Regions from separate parts of the Williamsia sp. MIQD14 genome, predicted to be linked through region 2. Evidence: riboswitches for the same ligand, from Rfam matches in the RefSeq annotation. Region 2 holds a riboswitch; each other region holds the start of a gene.
The links. A riboswitch is a leader RNA that binds a small molecule or an ion and turns the genes downstream of it on or off. The one in region 2 is predicted to bind cobalamin.
Positions count from the first base shown of each region.

Region 1: it holds a riboswitch for cobalamin, as region 2 does, so the genes downstream of both, ACQ7HM_RS17625 (FecCD family ABC transporter permease) here and cobN (cobaltochelatase subunit CobN) in region 2, are expected to answer to the same signal.
Region 3: it holds a riboswitch for cobalamin, as region 2 does, so the genes downstream of both, metE (5-methyltetrahydropteroyltriglutamate--homocysteine S-methyltransferase) here and cobN (cobaltochelatase subunit CobN) in region 2, are expected to answer to the same signal.

Region 1 covers NZ_JBPFDG010000005.1:34,702-40,149, forward strand. The annotation lists gene ACQ7HM_RS17615 (ABC transporter substrate-binding protein) at 1-1,004, opposite strand, end outside; gene ACQ7HM_RS17620 (ABC transporter ATP-binding protein) at 1,001-1,804, opposite strand; gene ACQ7HM_RS17625 (FecCD family ABC transporter permease) at 1,801-2,841, opposite strand; cobalamin riboswitch at 2,946-3,164, opposite strand; gene ACQ7HM_RS17630 (ABC1 kinase family protein) at 3,189-4,550, opposite strand; gene ACQ7HM_RS17635 (LLM class flavin-dependent oxidoreductase) at 4,740-5,448, shown strand, end outside.
Region 2 covers NZ_JBPFDG010000005.1:198,510-203,957, reverse strand. The annotation lists gene cobJ (precorrin-3B C(17)-methyltransferase) at 1-1,084, opposite strand, end outside; gene ACQ7HM_RS18385 (precorrin-8X methylmutase) at 1,081-1,704, opposite strand; gene cobG (precorrin-3B synthase) at 1,713-2,882, opposite strand; adenosylcobalamin (AdoCbl) riboswitch at 2,930-3,019, shown strand; gene cobN (cobaltochelatase subunit CobN) at 3,068-5,448, shown strand, end outside.
Region 3 covers NZ_JBPFDG010000001.1:1,453,540-1,458,987, reverse strand. The annotation lists gene ACQ7HM_RS06455 (MBL fold metallo-hydrolase) at 1-198, shown strand, start outside; gene ACQ7HM_RS06450 (DUF2252 domain-containing protein) at 217-1,602, opposite strand; cobalamin riboswitch at 1,710-1,889, shown strand; gene metE (5-methyltetrahydropteroyltriglutamate--homocysteine S-methyltransferase) at 2,076-4,343, shown strand; gene ACQ7HM_RS06440 (hypothetical protein) at 4,437-4,865, opposite strand; gene ACQ7HM_RS06435 (VOC family protein) at 4,993-5,367, shown strand.

The DNA of each region.
Region 1 (5,448 bases), 160 kb from region 2:
CTCCGCAGATAGGTGGCGAGGGCGGTGATGGTCGCCGGGTTGCGAGGACTCTCGACCAGTGAGGCATAGGGGAACGACACGATGTTGTCCTCGCGGACCGCGGTGGTCCCGGCCATCAGCGGTTGGGCTCGCAGCTGTGCGGTCTTCGCCGCGACCGTGTTCGCCTGTCCCGCGCCGTAGTCGACGATCACGATGACCTCCGGATCGTCCTGTGCCGCGGCCTCCCACGACACCGACGTCCACGAGTCGTTCAGTTGCGAGAACACGTTCGTGCCGCCCGCCTCGGCGATGATCTCATCGGGCGCGGCGTTGCGCCCGGAGGTGAACGGGGCGGGGTCGGCGCTGTCGAACAACAGCACCCGGGCACGGCGATCGGCCGCCGGTGCGGTGGCGGCGGACTGGGCGACCTCCCGCTTGTACCCGGCGATCAGGGCCGAGGCGCGATCCTCGACGCCGAAGATCCGGCCCAGGTTGGTGAGATCGTCATAGAGGGCGTCGAGCGGACGGGTGATCCCGCGCCGGGTCGATCCGGGTTGCCTGCACGCCTCGGTCAACTGGTACGGAGTCGCACCGATGGTGGTGAGCCAGGCGGGTGTCACGCCGGTCGACTCCTTGAAGCCGTAGTTCCATCCGGCGAACACGAAATCGGGCGCGGCTTTCTGGATCACCTCGCGGGTGAAGGCCGTGCCGAGTGAGGGCGTCGAGGCGAACTCCGACCGCCACGGCGACGACGCGATGTCACGCTCCTTGCCCTCGTAGGTGGTGTAGCCCACCATCCGGTCCGCCAGCCCCAACGCGAACATCATCTCGGTGATGCCGGTGTCGTTGGTGAGCACCTTCGTCGGACGCGACGGAACCGACAGCGGGGCGCCACAGTTGGTCACCGTGACGGCTGCACCGGACGACGTCGGTGAGGCGCGCTCGGACACCTCGGCGCCGCAGCCACTGATCACGAGTGTCGCGGTGAGTGCCAGGACGGCGCCGGCCAGGAAGGTGCGTGTCATCGGGTGGTCCCTTCGTCGAAGATGATCTGCGGAACGTGCAGGCGTGGATGGGTGACGATGTGGCACCCGATACCGAACCAGCGGGTGATGGTGCCGGCCGTCAGGACGTCGGCGGGCGTTCCGCGGCACACGATCCGCCCCTCGGACACGACGACGAGTTCGGTGCAGAACTGGGCGGCGATGTTCAGGTCGTGCAATGCGGCGATCACGGTGACGCCTCGCGCACGGGCCGCCTCGAGCACCGCGAACTGGTGATGCACGTCGAGGTGGTTGGTGGGTTCGTCGAGGACCAACACGCGGGTCTGCTGCGCGAAGGCGCGGGCGATGAGCACCCGCTGGGACTCTCCTCCGGAGAGTTCGGCGAACCGTCGGTGTCCGAAACCTCCCACCCCGGCGTCGATCATGGCGCGCTCGCAGATCTCGCGATCGGCGGCAGTGGCCGACCGGAGAAGGCGAATGTGGGGTAGTCGACCGGTCGCGACCACCTCGGCGACGGTGAAATCGAGGGACAGTGCCGAGGACTGGGTGAGTGCCGCGACCTGACGTGCGTTGTCGCGCAGCGAGGTGGCGGTGATGTCGGTGCCGTGCACGGTGACGTGGCCACTCGACGGGGACAGGGCACGGAACAGGCAACGCAGGATCGTCGACTTGCCGCTGCCGTTGGGGCCGATGACGCCGAGGAACCCGCCCTCGGACACCGACAACGACAGGTCGTGCACGATCTCGTTCTCGCCCAGGCGGATCGACACGTCGCGGTAGTCGACGGCCGGCTTCGGCGCGGGCTGCGGGTGGGGGGTCATGACGTCACCCGGTCGCGGCGGCGCATCAGTGTCACGAACACCGGCACCCCGACCGCGGCGGTGATAGCGCCGATCGGCAACTCGTACGGCGGCACCAGGGTGCGGGAGACGATGTCGGCGACGACCACGAACACGCCGCCCAGCACGGGGCTGAGCAGCAGTACCCGTCGGTGGTCGGCGCCCACGAGCAGCCGCGTGACGTGCGGCATGATCAGGCCGACGAATCCGATTGCGCCGCACACCGACACGATCACGCCGACGATGACGGCCGACACCACGAACAACGCCAGACGGAATCGGCCGGCATGGATGCCGACGCTGGCCGCGACATCCTCGCCCATCGACAGTGCGTTGAGGTGACGTGCGCACGCGCTCGCGAGCACGATGCCGACCATCGACACCGTGCCGACCAACCACACCGAGTGCCAGGTCGCCGCAGCAAGACTGCCCAGCAGCCAGAACATCACGCTGCGCGCGGCGTCGCCGGCAGGCGCGAGGAACACGAGAACTGTCGTGATGGCCGAGAACCCGTAGCCCAGTGCGGTTCCCATGAGAACCAGACGGGTCGGTTCGAGACCGCCTGCGCTGCGGGCCAGCACCAGCACGATGACCGTCGCGCCCAACGCGCCGAGGAACGCCGCCGACGGCAGCGCATAGAGTCCGAGGCCGCCGAGTGCGCCGAACAACACCACGGCGGTGGCGCCCACCGACGCGCCCGAGGAGATACCCAGAATGTACGGGTCGGCCAGGGCGTTACGGACCAGAGCCTGCACCACGACGCCGACGACGCTGAGACCGGCGCCCACGAAGATCGACGTGAGGACCCGGGGGAGTCGTGAATCGGTCACGATCCGGTAGCCCGGGACGTCCGGCGGGGCGATGGTGCCGCCGACGACATCGGCCCACAGATAGCGGACCGCGTCGGACGCGGGAATGTGCACGCTGCCGACGATCATCCCGACCACGGAGACGGCGAGCAGCACGAGCAGGGAGAGCGCGACGGCCATGCCGACACCGGGGCGGCCGCGTACCTGCATCCGATCCCTTTCCGTCTGTGCGGAAAGGGGTGCAGACAGCCACGACAGGTTCACGGGGCGCCGCACCGGCCATATCCCACGAGGCCGATGAGCGGTCGCATCGTCCGACGCGACCAACGGCGGCAGGTCTTCGGACTCTCGGGCACGGCATCTGTCTCGATGCCACCTACCGGCGACTGCTTCCCGGCCGGGGCCAGTGCATTGCTGTCGCGTCGTTCCCGATCACCGCTGCGGGGCAGTTCCGGACTCGCACCGGATTCCCTCTTGCGGTGCTCCCGGAGGAAAAAGACGACCGGGAGCACACCGACGTCGGGGCAGAACTTACCCGAGCCCGCGACCGTCCCGGGTCAGTGCCTCGGGTTGTCCTCGGTGAGCAGAGCCTTCATGTAGGTGAACAGCTCCTTGTCGGTGAGCGCCCGCCACTGTGGGGCCAGCAGCTTCATGTACTTCTCGACGTAGAGGAGCTGCTTGCCCACCAGGACCAGCTCGCGCGGCAGCCGCAGGTCGTAGGCCTTCGCCAGCGTGGCGAGCTGGGTACCGAGTGCGGTGTACGACATCCCCGCGAGGTCCTTGCCCGCGATCGGTGCGGTGAACCGGCGCATGTCCTTCGCACCCTCCCGGGTGCTGCCCGGGTTGCGCACCGCGCCGAGTGTGAACAGCGCGCGGCCGGCCGCCTCGTAATCGTTGCGCACCATCAGGTCACCGACGAGCCGCCGCATGATGCGACGGGTGCGCGGGGTGAAGCGGCCCACGATGCCGAAGTCGAGGAGCACCAACTTGCCGTCGGAGTCGACGAGGACGTTGCCCGCGTGCAGGTCGCCGTGGAACAGGCCGCCGTGGAAGGCCGACTCGAGGAAGACCAGCAGCAGATTGCGCACCAGCGCAGTGCCGTCGTGTCCGGCCTTGCGCACAGCACGCACGTCGTCGATCCGGACGGCGTCGATGTACTCCATCGTGAGCACCTCGCCGGTGGTGAACTCGTGGTGCACCGTCGGTACCCGCACACGGTCGGCGAACGGCGTGCCGGCCAGCCCCGCGACGAAGTCGTCCATGGCCTGCGCCTCGTTGCGGAAGTCGAGCTCGGCGTCGAGGCCGGTCGCGAAGTCGTCGACCACGTTCCGCGCGCTGAGCATCCGGCCGTACGGCGACAGCTCGAGCAGGTCGGCGAGCCGCTCGAGGATCGCGACATCGGCCGCAAGGCGCGTGGCGATGCCCGGACGCTGCACCTTCACCACGACCCGTTCGCCGCTGTGCAGCGTCGCGGTGTGCACCTGCGCGATCGACGCCGACGCGATCGGCTCGGCGTCGAACTGCGCGAACACCTGCGAGGGGGGCGCCCCGAACGCACCGGTCAACACCTTCTCGATGACGTGTATCGGTGCGGGGGCCACCCTGTCGAGGAGTGTCTCGAACTCGCGCGACAGCGCCGGGGTGAACACGCCCGGACTCGAGGCGATCAGCTGGCCGAGCTTCACATACGTGGGCCCCAGCCGCTCGAAGACGTCGCGGACCTCGCGGGCCGCGCGTTCGGGGAGAGGCTTGCGGGAGCGGAAACCGACCGCCACCTCACCGACACCGCGTGCGAGCTGGAACGCGGTGACGCCGACGCGTCGAGCCTCGGCGATCGGCGACACATGCGGCAGATGGACGTGGGTGTGCACAGCGCTGCCGGCCACGGGGGCCAGCTCGGTACCGGGTTCACGAGTCATGGTCTTCGCAGTATGCAGTGGTGAGGTCATATGTGGGTCGAGGTCGGGGACAGGTGCACGGCGAGACGACTCGCCGTCGGCGATGGTGCCGAAGTCCTGCGCAACAGTCAAAGCGAACCGACGCAGGCGCTCGGCGCGGTGACCGGGCACACTGGTTCCCCTGAACCGCGTGAGAACAGGGGAGCCGACATGCCGCGCGAGGGCACCGCACTGGACAAGCTCGGGTTCCTGACGATCGGTCGGTTCGACGAGTCGTCGCCGCGCGAGGGGCATCTGGAGACCATCGACACGATCCGTCTCGCCGAGGACCTCGGTTTCGACTCGGTGTGGCTGCGTGACCGGCACCTGCAGTACGGGATCTCCTCGCCGGTCGCGGTGATGGCGGCCGCGGCGATGGTGACCTCGCGGATCGAGCTCGGTACCGCGGTCATCCCGCTCGGACTCGAGAACCCGTTCCGGCTCGCCGAGGACCTCGCCACCGTCGACGTGCTGTCGCAGGGACGCATCAATCCCGGTGTGTCGGTGGGCACCCCGATGCGTTACGACGACTATCGACAGGCCCTCTACCCCGACACCCACGACGTCGAGGACTTCTCCAAGGAGCGCGTGCTGCGTCTGCTGCGCTGCCTGCGCGGCGATCCGGTGAGCGACTTCGAGGGCACCGTGGGCATCGAATTGTTCTCGCGGCGTGTGCAACCGCACTCGCCGGGCCTCGCCGGTCGTGTCTGGTACGGCGGGGGACTGGGTTCGGCGACCTGGGCCGGCGAGCAGCACCTGAACTACCTGACCTCGTCGGTGGTGTTCACCGAGGGCGGCCCGGCGCGGGACTTCGCGACGATTCAGGCCGAGCACATCGACGCCTATCGCGCGGCGCATCCCGACCCGTCGCGGGCACGGG
Region 2 (5,448 bases):
CTGACATCTCGACCACGGCCGAGGCCATCGCGAACACACCCGGATCACCGGAGGACACCACGACCACACGGGCGCCGGCGGCAGCGAGATCGAGTGCCATACAGGCCCGTTCGGACTCCACACGGTTGTCGCTGGCGTGCATGCGCTGTCCGGGGCGCGGGGACACTCGGGCGAGGTAGGTCTTGTAGCCGACGATGTCGGTGGCGCGCGCGAGCTCGTCGAGCACCTCCGGCGTGGTCCACCGTTGCGCTCCCGGACCCAGGCCGACCACCACCACCTCGCCACCGACGGGATCGGTTGCCGCCGCGGGGGAGGAGCCGGCGTGGTTGACGACACCGTTGATCACGCCGGGCACCACGATCATCGAGAAGTACGGCACCGAGGTCGGGTCCACCTCGCGGACCGGAACCACCCGCTGCGTGGTCGTCGACGCCCGCTCGACGTACCACGCGCGGTCGGCGAGGCCCGCCGTCTCCAGCGCCTCGAGGACGGTGGGGAAGGTGCGACCGAGCTTCATGATGGCCACCGCGTCGCTGTCGCGCAGTCGGCGCACCAGTTCGTCGCGCCCCATGGTCCCGGGCAACACGGTGGTGGTCTCGTCGGCCTCGACCCACGGGATACCGACGGCGGCGGTGCTCGCGCTCACCGAGGTGACGCCGGGGACGATCTCGGTGTCGAACTCGGCGACAAGGCGCTTGTGCATGTGCATGTAGCTGCTGTAGAACAGCGGATCACCCTCGGCGAGAAGGGCAACCGTCCGGCCCGCACGCAGGTGGACGGCCAATCTCGCCGCCGACTCGGTGTAGAACTCCTCGAGCGCCCCGCGGTAGCCGCCCGGATGGTCGGTGGTACCCGTGGTGACCGGGTACACCAGCTTCTCGTGGACCTGCCCCTCGCGCAGGTACGGGGTCGCGACACCCAGTGCGATCGAACGGCCGTGGCGCGCAGAGTGATACGCGACGACATCGGCGTCGCCGATGATGCGCGCGGCTTTCACCGTGACCAGCTCGCTGTCGCCGGGTCCGAGGCCGACACCCCACAGCTTTCCGGCACCCGACCCCGGACCGGTGTGATCGGCGCTCACTCGACCGGACTCGCCAACGCGTTGAGGGCCGCGGCCGTGATCGCCGACCCGCCACGGCGACCGAGGACGGTGATGAACTCCAGATCGGTCCGCTCGGCCAGCGCCGCACACGATTCCACGGCACCGATGAACCCGACCGGGGCGCCGACGATCGCGGCCGGCCGCGGACCGCCCGCATCGATCTGCTCGAGCAGCGCGAACAGGGCGGTGGGGGCGTTGCCGATCCCGACGACCGCACCCTCGAGCATCGGTTCCCACAGGTGGACCGCGGCCGCGGTGCGGGTGGTGTGCAGTTGTTCGGCGAGCGGCGGGGTCCGCGGGTCACCGAGCAGGCACACGACGTCGTTGTCGACCGGGAGGCGCCGGCGGGTGACGCCGGAGGCGACCATCGTCGCGTCGCACAGGATGGGCGCGCCGTTGCGCAGCGCCGTCCGCGCCGCGGTCACGACACCTCCGGTGGCGACGACGTCGGTGGTGAGGTCGGTCTGCCCGCACGCATGGATCATCCGGACGACGACGGTCTCGGTGTCGTCGTCGAACGCCGACAGGTCGGATTCGGCACGGATGGTCGCGAACGACTGCCGGTAGATCTCGGCGCCGTCGTGGATGTAGGAGTACATGTCGGCACTCACGATAGCCGCGGGCCGTCGACCCTCTGACCGTCGTATCCCTCGCCCGTCGCCGTGACCCGCAGGTGCTCGGAGTGCGGGCTGCCGCAGGCACGGCCGCAGCCGACCCAGTGCTCACGCCCCTCGCGGCCCGCCGTACCGGCGTCGACGGCGAACTCCAGATCGGTGCGGACGTCGGCGTTCGACTTCGCGCACCCGGGAGATCCCACGCAGGAACTGACCTGCGCCCACGGCGAGTTCGCGTCGAAGATCAGCCCCATCGGCGCCAGCACGCGCACCACCGCCTCGGCCTCGTCCTCGGTGAGGTCGACCAACACGATCGACCGCCAGGGGGTCACGATGACCGGCTTCTCGACGGCCGCGAGAACGGCCGCCACCCGCGCGGGGAGGATCCCGTGGGCCAGGACCGCGCCCAGCGCGACGCGGCCGTCGGACTGGGCGAACCAGCCCACGGGCGCCGAGCCCACGCTCCCGAGCTCGACCGGATCGGTGGCGGCGGGCAGACCGACGTCGGAGAGCACGGCCACGACCCCGTCGGGCAGCTCCGCGAGCCGCCAGTGTCGATCGCGGAGACGGCCGAAAGCGCGGGCCGCGCCCAGCATCGTCGCGACCGCCATGTCGGCGGCGACACGGACCCCGGTGTCGGCGCCCGCGAGGACCAGCGCGAACCGATCACCGCCGAGCGCGTGGACACCGATGTCGGGACCGAGCCCGGTGACGTCGCCGGACCCGTCGTCGACGGCGAACAGCACCCGTCCGGGCAGGTCCGCGAGGTCGGGGTCGGCGCGCAGCCCGGCGTCGAGATCGGTGACGATGCCCGCGACGTCGGGTCCCGGACCCACCCGGCCGGCGAGCGGCGAGGCGAGGATGTTGCGCACCCGTTCGTGGGTCTCCGACGGGAGCAGTCCGGCATCGGCGAGCCGCTGCGCCAGCTCCTCGGGGTCCCGTACCGCCCGGAGCTGCACGTTCCCACGGCTGGTGAGTTCGAGCTCGCCGGTCGACAGCTCGTCGGCCGCGGTGGCGAGCACGGCGAGCTGGGCCGGGGTCAGCACACCGCCGGGCAGCCGGACCCGCGCCAGCGGCCCGTCGGCGGCCTGGTGCAGCGACAGGGCGCCGGGGCAGGCGTCGTCGGCGCGGATCCGCGCGGTGGGGTCGGGCGGCGTGGTCACGGCGTCCACGGTACGACCGTGGGCGAACGGGCCCGTATCGTCTCCCAGGAGAGCGGTGCGGAAACCGGTGTGAACCCGGTGCGGTCGCGCCACTGTGACCTGCGGCGACGCAGGAAGTCAGACCCGATCCGCTCTCCAGAAGACCCACACCACCGGGGCGCGAGACCCCCAGGGAGGCACCACCTGTGATCCTGCTGCTGTCCACCTCGGACACCGACCTGTCCAGTGCGCGATCCTCCGGTGGCGACTACACCTGGGCGAACTGCAACCGCATCAGCGTCACCGACGACCTCCCGGCGATGCTCGAGGCCGCCGACCTCGTCGTCGTGCGCATCCTCGGTGGGCGGCAGATGTGGGAGTCGGGCGTGGCCACGGTCCTGTCCTCCGGCGTACCCCTGGTGATGCTCGGCGGGGAGATGGCGCCCGACGCGGCGCTGATGGAGCTGTCCACCGTGCCCGCCAACGTCGCCTCGCAGGCCCACCAGTACTTCGCCGAGGGCGGACCCGAGAACCTGCTGCAGCTGAGCTGGTTCCTGTCCGACACCGTGCTGCTGACCGGTCACGGATTCGCGCCGCCGCAGTCCACCCCCACCTGGGGACTCCTCGACCGCGACCACACCGACGTGGACGGGCCGACCGTCGCGGTGCTCTTCTATCGGGCGCAGCACCTGTCCGGGAACACCGGCTACATCCACGCGCTCTGCGATGCGATCGTCGCCCACGGTGCCCGTCCGCTCCCGATCTTCTGCGCGTCGTTGCGTGCCGCACCACCGGAACTGCTCGACACGCTGCGTGCGGCCGACGCGATGGTCGTCACGGTGCTCGCCGCGGGTGGGACCCGGCCGGCGGGCGTGACCGCCGGAGGCGACGACGAGGCCTGGGACGTCGCCGAACTCGCCGCCCTCGACGTGCCGATCCTGCAGGGTCTGTGCCTGACCAGCAGTCGGGCGCAGTGGGCCGACGGCGACGACGGCATGACCCCGCTCGACGTCGCCACGCAGGTCGCGGTACCCGAGTTCGACGGCCGGATCATCACCGTCCCGTTCTCGTTCAAGGAGATCGACGCCGAGGGACTGAGCACGTACGTGCCCGACCCCGAGCGGTGTGCCCGCGTGGCCGGTATCGCGACCCGCTACGCACGTCTGCGCCACATCGCGCCCGCCGACAAGCGCGTCGCCCTGATGTTGTCGGCGTATCCGACCAAGCACGCACGCATCGGCAACGCCGTCGGACTCGACACCCCCGCCAGCACGATCGGGGTGCTGCGTGCGATGCGCGCCGCCGGATACGACATGGGTCCCGAGGACGGTGCAGACGCGGTGCCCGGCCTGGCCGCCGGTGACGGCGACGCGCTCATCCACGCGCTCATCGAGGCCGGGGGACAGGATCCGGACTGGCTCTCCGCGGAGCAGCTCGAACGCAATCCCGTCCGCATCTCGGCGTCGCTGTACCGCGAGTGGTTCGCGACGCTGCCCGAGGACTTCCGTGCCCGCGTCGTCGACCACTGGGGACCGCCACCCGGCGAGCTCTACGTCGACCGCTCGTCGGACCCCGACGGCGAGATCGTCATCGCCGCACTGCAGTTCGCGAACGTCCTGCTGATGGTGCAGCCGCCGCGCGGATTCGGCGAGAACCCCATCGCGATCTATCACGACCCCGATCTGCCGCCGTCCCACCACTACCTCGCCGCCTATCGGTGGGTGGCCGCACCCGCCGACCGCGGCGGCTTCGGCGCCGACGCGATCGTCCACATCGGCAAGCACGGCAACCTCGAGTGGCTGCCCGGCAAGACGCTGGCCATGTCGGCGTCGTGCGGCACCGACGCCGCGCTCGGCGACCTGCCGCTGATCTACCCGTTCCTGGTCAACGACCCCGGCGAGGGCACCCAGGCCAAGCGTCGGGCACACGCGACACTCGTCGATCACCTGATCCCGCCGATGGCGCGCGCCGAGAGCTACGGCGACATCACCCGCCTCGAGCAACTCCTCGACGAGCACTCCAACATCACCACCCTCGACCCGGTGAAGCTGCCCGCGATCCGTCAGCAGATCTGGACGTTGATGACCGCGGCCCAGATGCACACCGACCTCGGACTGGAGGAACGTCCGGCCGAAGAGGTGTTCGACGACATGCTGTTGCACGTCGACGGCTGGCTGTGCGAGATCAAGGACGTCCAGATCCGCGACGGCCTGCACATCCTGGGCGAGGCGCCGCGCGGTGAGTCCGAGATCGACATGGTGCTCGCGATGCTGCGGGCCCGACAGATGTGGGGCGGGGAGCGCAGCGTGCCGGGCCTGCGCGAGGCACTCGGCCTGAGCGAGGACGGCGACGAGGTCCGCGGACGTGTCGACGAGATCGAGGTCCGCGCACGCGACCTCATCGTCGCGATGGCCGACGCCGACTGGGCGGTCGAGGCCGTCGAGGCCGTCGTCACGACCATCGAGGACGCGACGCAGCGGGAGACCGTGGCACGCATCCTCGAGTTCGCGGCGACCGAGGTCGTGCCGCGGCTGCGACAGACCGACGGCGAGGTCGACCGCATCCTGCACGCGCTGAACGGCGGGTT
Region 3 (5,448 bases), on a different contig from region 2:
CACCGCGGGGCGATCGAGGACGGGACCTCGGAACCGTGGACGATGCGGGTCGCCGAGACCGCGCTCGCGATGGATCGCGCGCAGTTGCGGCGCAATCAGGAACGCATCGCGGAACTGCGCCGCCGCGCCGACCCCGATCTGATCATCGTCAACGCCCACGACCGCACGCTGTTCGACCGCGCGGTCGCCTCGGCCTGATCTCCACGCGGTCCGGCCTCAGATGGTCCCGTCGGCCGCCGCGGCGAGGAACTGCGCATGGTCACGATCGACCTGATCGGCGTAGTCGACCGCCCACCGGGCGATGGCGGTGTCGGCCGTCGCCTTCTTCCCCAGGTAACCGGCGATCTGCGCGAATGCCGGGCTCTGGCTGTGTGATCGGGCCAGCAGCCGCGCACAGAGCTCGCTGTACCGGCGCAGTTCCCGCGCCTTGAGGTCGGTGGCGTCGATCGACCCCTTCATGTCGCGGAACTGTCGCCAGTAGAACGCGCCCTCCCGCGACGCCGTCCATCCGAGGAACGGGTCGGAGTTCGCCTGCAGCACATGCGCACTGGCCACCACCCGGACGGCGTCACGGGCCTCGGTCGGCGTCTGCTCGGTCTCGGGGATCACCGAGGTGAGACCGCCGTTGGTCTCGAGCACCGACGGTGCGGCCTGCTTGAGCTGCAGCACCATCGGCTCGTCCGACGGGCCGCGGAGCAGCACGATCAGCGCGACGTTGCCGACCGAACCCACCCCCACCACCCGTCGTGCCACGTCGACGATCTCGAACTGCGACAGCAGCAGCGCCACATCGGTCCGCACCGACGCGAGGTAGTGGTCGAAGATCTCGTCGACGCGCTGGCCTGCGAGCTCGATGCGCTCGGGGTGCTGCGCCGACAGCGGCACCACGATGGGCGGGTCCGGGGTGATGCGACGCCGGCCGTCGGGGCCGATCTCGGTGATCTTGTCGACGATGCTGTCGGCCGTCCGGCGCCGGGCCTTGGCCAACGCGGCGTCGATGACGTCGGCCACCACACCACCGGCGTTGTCGGCCAACACCTCTGCGTCGACCGAGGTGTAGTAGCGGTCGATCACCGATTGCGAACCCGCCACCCTCAGGGCACGGCGGTAGGCCTGCGCGACGTCGGCGGCGAGCTCGGCCTGATCGTCGCGGTCGGCGCCGTCGGCGCGGGCACACAGCACCGCACTGGTCACGAGACGTTTGACGTCCCACTCCCAGGGGCCGACGCCGGACTCGTCGAAATCGTTGAGGTCGAACAGGATACGACGTTCGGGGCTCGCGTAGAAGCCGAAGTTGCCGATGTGGGCGTCGCCGCTGATCACCACATCGACACCCGTCACCGGGATCGACGACAGGTCGGTGGCCATGATGTCGGCGGTCGCACGGAAGAACGCGAAGGGCGAGGAGCTCATCCGCGCGATCCGCAGCGGGATCAGCTCGGCGATACGACCCTCGTGCTGACGGCGCACGAGATCGATCAGATCGCGGTGACCGGAGGGCGCCTGTGCCAGCGTCGACCGTCCACGGGTCTCGCGCATCGCCTTGCCCAACTCGAACGACTCGTCGTGATCGTGGCGTTCGAGAAAACGATGAAAGGGCATACCGCGATGCTAACGGGGCACACCGGCGCGTACTGTCGCGATCGCAGCTGGTCTGCCGTACGACTGACGCCCAGGAGCCCCTGAGTCCGTCGTGCGGCATCGAGCACGGTCATCGTCCAAACGGTGATCGGGCGAGAGGGAACCCGGTGAGAATCCGGGACTGTCCCGCAGCGGTGAGTGGGAACGACCGCCGACAATCAGCACTGGCGGGTCCGCGAGAGCGGACCTGCTGGGAAGCGTCGGCCAGTAGGCCGCGAGTGTCACGCCCACGAGTCCGAAGACCTGCCAACTGTGCCGGGTGCGCCGCACCCGGCGGATCATCGCCTCGTGGACTGGGCGTGTGACCGCTGGAGTCGTGCCGTGCCCTCCCGGGGCCACGGCTGTTCGTCGCGTGCCGTGGGCACCCGACCGGCTCGTCGGTACCACGTTCTTTGGTGATGACCATCCGCACGCACCGAAGGATCGTCACGCACATGACTGGTACACCTTTCACCGCAACAACTCTGGGCTCGGCTCGCATCGGGCCGAATCGGCAGCTCAAACGGGCCGTCGAGTCCTATTGGGCCGGACGCACCGACCAGACGCAGCTACGAGCCCTGGCCGCCGATCTGCGCCGCGCGGCCCTACGGAGTCTGCGCGCAGCCGGACTCGACTCGATCCCGGTCAACACCTTCTCGTTCTACGACCAGATGCTCGACACCGCAGCACTTCTCGGCGCATTACCGCCGCGGGTCGCCGACATCGACGACGAGCTCGATCGGTACTTCGCCGCGGCACGCGGCACCGGGAAGGTCGCCCCGCTGGAGATGACGAAGTGGTTCGACACCAACTACCACTACCTCGTCCCGGAGATCTCGGCGTCGACGACGTTCGCGCTGCACCCGGGCAAGATCCTCGACGAACTGGCCGAGGCGGTGTCACTGGACATCCCGGCGCGCCCGGTCGTCATCGGACCGATCACCTTCCTGCTGCTGAGCAAGGGAATCGACGGCACCACCCCTGTCGAACGACTCCACGAGCTGATCCCGCTGTACCGCACCCTGTTGTCGACGCTGCGCGAGGCGGGCGCGGAATGGGTGCAGATCGACGAACCGGCGCTGGTCACCGACCTCCACGCTGATCCGGCAGGCCTCGCCACGCAGGTGTACGGGGACCTGGCCGCAGGGACCGACCGTCCCGCGATCCTCGTCGCGAGCTACTTCGGCGATCTCGGAGACGCACTGCCCGCGCTCGCCGCCACCGACATCGAGGCCCTCGCCGTCGATCTGGTGCGTGGCAGCGCCGACGCGGTGGCCGCGGTACCGACCCTGAGGTCGAAGCTCCTAGTGGCGGGGGTCGTCGACGGACGCAACATCTGGCGCAACGACCTGTCGGCCTCGCTCGCGACCCTGGCGACGCTGCTGGGCTCGGCCGCCTCGGTGGCGGTCTCGACGTCGTGCTCGACACTGCACGTGCCCCACGGTCTCGGGTCGGAGTCCCGACTCGACGACACGCTGCGGAGTTGGCTGGCATTCGGTGAGGAGAAGGTCGCCGAGGTGGTCACGCTGGCCACGGCACTCCGCGACGGACGCGACGCCGTCGGAGACGCTCTGGACGACTGCGCGCGGTCGTTGGCCGCACGCCGCTCGGATCCCCGCGTACACGACGACGCCGTCCGCCGGCATGTGGCGGCCGCGGTCGCCGAGGGGATCACCCGCGGCCCCGCGGCGCAACGCCGTGCCACCCAGGACGACCGGCTCGGACTACCGGTCGTGCCCGCGACGACGATCGGGTCCTACCCGCAGACGTCGGCTATCCGTCGCGCACGGGCGGCGCTGCGCGCGGACGAGATCGGTGTCGACGAGTACGAACGGCAGATGCGTGACGAGGTGGCGAGTGTCATCGCGCTGCAGGAGGATCTCGGACTGGACGTACTGGTGCACGGCGAGCCCGAGCGCAACGACATGGTGCAGTACTTCGCCGAACAACTCGACGGGTTCTTCGCCACCGAGAACGGGTGGGTGCAGTCCTACGGCACCCGGTGTGTGCGGCCCCCGATCCTGTACGGCGACGTGCGTCGGCGGTACCCGATGACGGTGACGTGGATCGACTACGCCCAATCGCTCACCGATCGACCCGTGAAGGGCATGCTGACCGGGCCGGTCACCATCCTCGCGTGGTCGTTCGTGCGCGACGATCAACCGTTGTCGGACAGCGCGAACCAGATCGCGGTGGCGATCCGCGACGAGACCGTCGATCTCGAGGACGCCGGCGTCGGGATCATCCAGGTCGACGAACCCGCGCTGCGGGAGTTGTTACCTCTGCGCTCGGAGGATCAGGCGGCGTACCTGCGCTGGGCGGTCGATGCGTTCCGGTTGTCCACCTCGGGTGTGGCGGATGCGACGCAGATCCACACCCACCTCTGTTACTCGGAGTTCGGTGCGGTGATCGGTGCCATCTCCGATCTCGACGCCGATGTCACCTCGATCGAGGCAGCGCGTTCGCACATGGAGGTTCTCGACGATCTGAACGCCATCGGGTACGCGAACAGCGTGGGACCGGGTGTCTACGACATCCATTCGCCGCGTGTCCCGGAGGTCGGCGAGATCGTGGCGTCACTGCGCGCCGCGCTGGATGCGGTCCCGGCACAGCGACTCTGGATCAATCCCGACTGCGGACTGAAGACGCGCTCGGCCGAGGAGGTGGAGGCGTCGTTGCGCAACCTCGTCACCGCGGCGCACATCGTGCGCGCCGAGTTGTGACCGGGTGAGGTGGTCGGGTGGGATCGGGGGTCTCGATCCCACCCGACCTGCCCACGCCCGGGGGGAGGCGGGGCACGCTGGGAGGTGACGGTGTCAGCGAGGAGGGCGCAGTGTCTCGAAGCTGAACGAATAGTTGTTGAGCGGCTGCGGGTCTCGCCCGTCGCAGTAGACCGCGGACGCAACGATGCCGGTGAAAGGGGCTGCACCGATCGTGCCGACCGGCGTTCGCACCGACTTCCCGGGGTCGATGCCGTCGATCAGTTTCGTGCCGCCGAAGGTGTTGGGGATGGAGTTGATGTAGGCGACGATGCCGGTGGCACGCTCGGTTCCCACGTTGCTGATGACCACGGAGATCTCGCCGCGGGTGGCCGGGTCGGTCGACACCTGGGGACGGGAGATGGTGACGTCGGGGGCGCCGGTCGGTGGGGGAGTCTGCTCCGGCGCCGCGCCGGAGCTCGGGGCGACGGCGAGCGACAGTGCGGCGACTGCGCTCGCGACTACTGCGATGCGGCGTGTTCTCATCGACGACCTCCTGGTGGAACGGATGCGTACCAATTGACTGCCATCATGCTTACCGGCGCGAAGGATGTCCAGTCCCCGATACGCAATCGCAACCTGGCCCACGTACGGCGGTCGTAAGGTTGCCGCCATGACCAGCAGAATCGACGTCATCGCCATCGACTGCCACGACATCCGACTCGTCGCCGACTTCTGGACCGCGGTCCTCGGATGGCAGGTCACCGAGGTCGAGGGCGACGACTACCTCAGCATCGGTCCGGCCGACGGGTCGACGCCGAGCATCGACTTCCTCCGCGTCCCCGAGGCCAAGACGATCAAGAACCGTCTCCACCTGGATCTTCGCGCCGACGGGATGTCCACCGCAGACGAGATCGCCCGGGTCGAGTCGCTCGGCGCCACGCGCGTCGACATCGGTCAGGACCCCTCGGTCACCTGGACCGTTCTGGCCGATCCCGAGGGCAACGAGTTCTGCATCCTCGGTCAGACGCGGCAGGAGACCCACTGAGGGACGTCTTCGGCAATGCGGACTCCTGCGTCGCGGCGCGTCTGGTACAGCTGTACGAGCACCCGCCGACAACAGGAGACC